Regions from separate parts of the Streptomyces sp. NPDC001822 genome, predicted to be linked through region 2. Evidence: predicted binding sites of a transcription regulator. Region 2 holds the regulator's gene; the other holds the start of a gene.
The links. The regulator HrcA, encoded in region 2, represses chaperone genes, less so after heat shock. The targets are predictions, from matches to a motif close to TTNGCACTCNGNNNNNCNGAGTGCNAA.

Region 1: the regulator HrcA is predicted to act here: its motif matches at 1,472-1,498, upstream of groES (co-chaperone GroES).

The regions. Positions count from the first base shown of each region.
Region 1 covers NZ_JBIATW010000002.1:391,555-394,741, forward strand. The annotation lists gene ACFYY2_RS06180 (methyltransferase domain-containing protein) at 1-307, opposite strand, end outside; gene ACFYY2_RS06185 (polysaccharide deacetylase family protein) at 390-1,328, shown strand; gene groES (co-chaperone GroES) at 1,653-1,961, shown strand; gene groL (chaperonin GroEL) at 2,061-3,187, shown strand, end outside.
Region 2 covers NZ_JBIATW010000015.1:60,078-63,264, reverse strand. The annotation lists gene ACFYY2_RS28395 (DUF3097 domain-containing protein) at 1-71, opposite strand, end outside; gene ACFYY2_RS28390 (MBL fold metallo-hydrolase) at 97-819, opposite strand; gene hrcA (heat-inducible transcriptional repressor HrcA) at 984-2,000, shown strand; gene dnaJ (molecular chaperone DnaJ) at 2,001-3,140, shown strand.

The sequences.
Region 1 (3,187 bases), on a different contig from region 2:
CGCGGTAGGAGGCGACGGAGGTGCGGGTGGCCTGCTCCACGCCGTGCGGGGTGAAGAACATGCGGAACGCGTCCTCCGCCCCGAACTTCGCCACCGCGCGCTGCCGCAGCCGCGCCTGGCCGAGTGCCGCCGACACCAGGCCGGCGGGGTGGGAGCGCCGCAGCCGGGTCGCCGTCGCCAGTTCCCGGGCGGGGTCGTGGTCGCGGAGCTCCTCCAGGAGCGCCGTCCCCCGAGGGGTGCGCAGGGCGGCGAAGGAGGCGAGCTGGTCGGCCTGGTCGGCGGGGGGAAGGGCGTTCACACGATCCATTGTGAGCCAGCCGGGGGACGCGGCGGGCCCGGTGGAGGTGTCGCCGGAGGCGGCCGGGGCGCTGCTGGCAGGATGCGGCGCCATGCAGCTAGTACGACAAAAAGAAGAATCTGCCGTGAAGCGGTACAGACCGGCTTGCGCCGTCCTGGCCGCTCTGCTGGCCGCCGCCGTCGCCTCCGGGTGTGCGAGTACGGGCGGGAAGACCGCGGACCACGGGAAGCCGGCCGCCGGGCAGCCCGGAGCCGCCGCCCGGCCGGGGCCCGCCGCCGCGGCCGCCGCGCGTGCCGAGCTCCTGAAGCGGAAGCAGGCCGCCAGGGCCGCGGTCGCGAAGAAGTGGGGTCTGGCGAAGGTCCCGCTCGTCGCCCCGGCGCCGCCCGCCCGGAAGCCGCGCATCACCACTCGCGAGGGCTTCGAGGTGGAGGGAGGGGAGACGCTGCCCCCCGTCTTCACCACCGTGCCCACCAAGGAGCGGATCGTCTTCCTGACGATGGACGACGGCGCGGAGAAGGACCCCGAACTCCTGCGCATGATGACGGAGCTGAAGATCCCCTACAGCGCCTTCCTCAGCGACTACGTGGTGAGCGACGACTACGGCTACTTCAAGGACATGCAGGCCCGCGGAGTCACCCTCAACAACCACACGCTGAACCACCGCTATCTCCCCGGCCTCTCGAAGTCCGAGCAGCGGCGGGAGATCTGCGGCGAGCAGGACAAGATCGAGAGGTACTTCGGGAAGAGGCCCACCCTCTTCCGGCCGCCGTACGGCAACTACAACGGCGACACCCTGCGGGTCGCGAAGTCCTGCGGCATCAAGGCCGTCCCGCTGTGGGCGGCCGAGGCGTTCCCCGACCACATGGAGTGGCGCGAGTGGGACCAGGACCTGCACCCCGGCGACATCGTCCTCACCCACTTCCGCGGGCGCGAGGACTGGGAGGGGTCCATGGCCGACATGATCCGCCGCGTCATGAAGACGATCACGGACAAGGGCTACGCCGTGGCCAGGCTGGAGGACTACGTCTGACGGGTCGGGCGGTCAGGGGTCCGGGTCTCCGGTGACCGGGGGTGCGGAGGGGCCGGCGGGACGGCGTGCCGCCGGAACACCGCGGTGGTCTCCCGCGTTGTCCGGGCGTGAGCGGTCCCGCGACGCCACGCGCGGGTGGTGAATTGGCACTCCGCTTGACCGAGTGCTAATCGCGGCCATAGTCTCTGTGCTGGCACTCACCGATGGAGAGTGCCAGCACAACCGCGCGACAGGACAGGTCCGGCACCCGCGACGACGGATCGGCCCGGTCGCCACCCACAGACTGTTAAACCCCGTGAGATCTCCGAAGGGGGAGACCGGATCGTGTCGACCACCAGCTCCAAGGTTGCGATCAAGCCGCTCGAGGACCGCATTGTGGTCCAGCCGCTCGACGCCGAGCAGACCACGGCTTCCGGCCTGGTCATTCCGGACACCGCCAAGGAGAAGCCCCAGGAGGGCGTCGTCCTGGCCGTGGGCCCGGGCCGCTTCGAGAACGGCGAGCGCCTTCCGCTCGACGTCAAGACCGGCGATGTCGTCCTGTACAGCAAGTACGGCGGCACCGAGGTGAAGTACAACGGCGAGGAGTACCTCGTCCTTTCGGCCCGCGACGTTCTCGCGATCGTCGAGAAGTAATTCACTTAACGTTTGCTTCCGTTCTGCGCCCCTGGCCCCCTGCGAAATCACTAGCCGGGCGGCGAGGGGCGCAGTTCGTTTGAGAGGACAGCTCAGCCCATGGCGAAGATCCTGAAGTTCGACGAGGACGCCCGTCGCGCCCTTGAGCGCGGCGTCAACAAGCTTGCCGACACGGTGAAGGTGACGATCGGCCCCAAGGGCCGCAACGTCGTCATCGACAAGAAGTTCGGCGCCCCCACCATCACCAACGACGGTGTCACCATCGCGCGCGAGGTCGAGCTCGACGACCCGTACGAGAACCTCGGTGCCCAGCTGGTGAAGGAGGTGGCGACCAAGACCAACGACGTGGCCGGTGACGGCACCACCACCGCCACCGTGCTCGCCCAGGCCCTCGTCCGCGAAGGTCTGCGCAACGTCGCCGCGGGTGCCTCCCCGGCCGCCCTGAAGAAGGGCATCGACGCCGCCGTGAAGGCCGTGTCCGAGGAGCTCCTCGCGACCGCCCGCCCGATCGACGACAAGGCCGACATCGCCGCCGTGGCCGCGCTCTCCGCGCAGGACCCGCAGGTCGGCGAGCTCATCGCGGACGCGATGGACAAGGTCGGCAAGGACGGCGTCATCACCGTCGAGGAGTCCAACACCTTCGGTCTGGACCTCGAGTTCACCGAGGGCATGGCCTTCGACAAGGGCTACCTGTCGCCGTACATGGTGACCGACCAGGAGCGTATGGAGGCCGTCCTCGACGACCCGTACATCCTGATCCACCAGGGCAAGATCGGCTCCATCCAGGAGCTGCTCCCGCTGCTGGAGAAGGTCATCCAGGCCGGCGCCTCCAAGCCGCTCCTGATCATCGCCGAGGACGTCGAGGGCGAGGCGCTCTCCACCCTCGTCGTCAACAAGATCCGTGGCACCTTCAACGCCGTCGCGGTGAAGGCCCCCGGCTTCGGTGACCGCCGCAAGGCCATGCTCGGCGACATCGCCACCCTCACCGGTGCGACCGTCATCGCCGAGGAGGTCGGCCTCAAGCTCGACCAGGCCGGTCTGGACGTGCTGGGCACCGCCCGCCGCGTCACCGTCTCCAAGGACGACACGACCATCGTCGACGGCGGCGGCGACTCCGCCGACGTCAAGGGCCGCGTCAACCAGATCAAGGCCGAGATCGAGTCCACGGACTCCGACTGGGACCGCGAGAAGCTCCAGGAGCGCCTCGCGAAGCTGGCCGGCGGCGT
Region 2 (3,187 bases):
TCGGCGGGGACCTCGGGAGCGGGGGAGGACCTCTTCCACGGCGGGGTCAGGTCCGGCTGGTAGCTGCGCATGGCACGACGATAAGCGGGGCCGCTTTCACGACACGCCGAACCGGGCGGCCAGCCGGTCGCGCTGTGCCCGTACGAACGCCGCGTCCACCACCGCCCCGTGTCCCGGAACGTACAGCGCGTCCTCGCCGCCCAGCTCCAGCAGCCGGTCCAGCGCCGCCGGCCAGTGCGAGGGCACCGCATCCGGGCCCGCCTGGGGTTCGCCGGACTCCTCGACCAGATCCCCGCAGAGCACCACGACCGGCGAGCCCGGCACCAGCACCGCGAGATCGTGCCCGGTGTGGCCGGGCCCCACGTTGGCCAGCAGCACCTGGAGGCCGCCGCCGAGGTCCAGCGTCCACTCACCGCTGACCTGGTGCCGCGGAGCCACCAGGGCGTCCGCGGCCGCCGTCGCGTCCCGCTCGCTCATCCCGTGCCGCACCGCGTCCGCGCGCAGCCCGTCGGCGCCCCGCCCCAGCAGCTCCGCCGTGCCGACGGCGCCGTAGACCTCCGCACCGGCGAAGGCGGCGGTCCCGAGGACATGGTCGAAGTGGGGATGGCTCAGTGCGATATGCGTCACCCTCCGGCCCAGCAGGGCCTGTGCCTGCGCCCGCACCTGCGCCCCCTCGCGGAGCGTCGCACCGGTGTCGAGGAGCAGCACGGAGTCCGCCCCCGCCACCAGGGCGACGGTCGCGTCCCAGACGGGGAGGCGCCGCCGCCCGATACCGTTGCCCAACCGCTCCCAGCCGAACTCTTCCCAAGAGGCGTCCATACGGCGACGCTATCGGCATCGACCTGCGCGGTCCCGCGACGGACCGGCCGGTCGGCCTTGCCCCGGGCCCACCCCACCCCCGTACACTGACCGGGGGATTGCTGGCACTCGAACGCACAGAGTGCCAGGCAGACACCGGAGAACAACAGCTGGAGGTGTGCGCGGTGCTCAGTGAACGCAGACTCGAAGTGCTGCGCGCCATCGTCCAGGACTATGTCGGCACCGAGGAGCCGGTCGGTTCCAAGGCGCTCACGGAGCGGCACAGCCTCGGGGTCTCCCCGGCCACCGTCCGTAACGACATGGCGGTGCTGGAGGACGAGGGCTTCATCGCCCAGCCGCACACCAGTGCCGGGCGTATTCCTACGGACAAGGGCTACCGCCTCTTCGTCGACCGGCTCGCGGGCGTCAAGCCCCTGTCGTCGCCGGAGCGCAGGGCCATCCAGAACTTCCTCGACGGAGCGGTCGACCTCGACGACGTCGTGGGCCGCACGGTGCGGCTGCTCGCGCAGCTGACCCGACAGGTCGCCGTCGTGCAGTACCCCTCACTGACGCGTTCGACGGTCCGGCACGTGGAACTGCTGTCCCTGGCCCCCGCCCGGCTGATGCTCGTGCTGATCACGGACACGGGCCGGGTCGAACAGCGTATGATCGACTGTCCTGCCCCGTTCGGTGACACGTCGCTGGCCGATCTGCGGGCCCGGCTCAACAGCCGGGTCGTGGGACGGCGGTTCGCGGACGTCCCGCAGCTGGTGCAGGACCTGCCGGAGTCGTTCGAGAACGAGGACCGGGGAACCGTGTCCACGGTGCTCTCCGTCCTCCTCGAGACTCTGGTCGAAGAGACGGAGGAGCGGCTGATCATCGGCGGCACCTCCAACCTCACCCGCTTCGGACACGACTTCCCTGTGATGATCCGGCCGGTGCTGGAGGCATTGGAGGAGCAGGTCGTCCTGCTGAAGCTGCTCGGTGAGGCGACGGATTCGGGCATGACCGTACGGATCGGGCACGAGAACGCCCACGAGGGCCTCAACGCCACGTCCGTCGTCGCGGTCGGCTACGGTTCGGGCGACGAGGCAGTCGCCAAACTCGGCGTGGTCGGACCGACCCGCATGGACTACCCCGGAACGATGGGAGCGGTACGCGCAGTGGCACGTTACGTCGGACAGATCCTGGCGGAGTCGTAAGTGGCCACGGACTACTACGCCGTACTCGGCGTGCGCCGCGACGCATCTCAGGACGAGATCAAGAAGGCATTCCGTCGGCTCGCCCGCGAGCTGCACCCGGATGTCAACCCGGATCCGAAGACCCAGGAGCGGTTCAAGGAGATCAACGCCGCTTACGAGGTGCTGTCGGACCCGCAGAAGAAGCAGGTCTACGACCTCGGCGGCGATCCGCTGTCCTCCTCGGGCGGCGGTGGCGGCGCGGGAGGCTTCGGCGCCGGGGGCTTCGGCAACTTCAGCGACATCATGGACGCGTTCTTCGGCACGGCGTCGCAGCGCGGACCCCGTTCGCGCACCCGCCGCGGCCAGGACGCGATGATCCGGCTGGAGATCGACCTCTCCGAGGCGGCCTTCGGCACGACCAAGGACCTCCAGGTCGACACCGCGGTCGTCTGTACGACGTGCAGTGGCGAAGGAGCCGCCCCCGGCACCTCCGCGCAGACCTGTGACATGTGCCGCGGCCGCGGTGAGGTCTCCCAGGTCACCAGGTCCTTCCTCGGCCAGGTCATGACCTCGCGCCCCTGCCCGCAGTGCCAGGGCTTCGGCACGGTCGTGCCGACCCCGTGCCCCGAGTGCGCGGGGGACGGCCGTATCCGCTCCCGCCGCACGCTCACGGTGAAGATCCCGGCCGGTGTCGACAACGGCACCCGGATCCAGCTCGCGGGCGAGGGAGAGGTCGGCCCCGGCGGCGGCCCGGCCGGCGACCTGTACGTCGAGATCCACGAGCTGGCGCACCCGGTGTTCCAGCGGCGCGGGGACGACCTGCACTGCACGGTCACCATCCCGATGACCGCGGCGGCGCTCGGCACGCAGGTGCCGCTGGAGACGCTGGACGGCCTGGAGGAGATCGACATCAGGCCGGGCACCCAGTCCGGCCAGTCGGTCCCGCTGCACGGGCGCGGCATCACGCACCTGCGCGGCAACGGCCGCGGTGACCTCATCGTCCACGTCGAGGTCATGACCCCGACGAAGATGGACCCCGAGCAGGAGCGCCTCCTGCGGGAGCTGGCCAAGCTGCGTGGCGAGGAGCGGCCCACCGGCCAGTTCCAGCCAGGACAGCAGGGGCTCTTCTCCCGTCTGAAGGACGCCTTCAACGGCCGCTGACCCCTTTCACCGCACCGCCCGCCGGTTCCTCACCGGCGGGCGGTGCG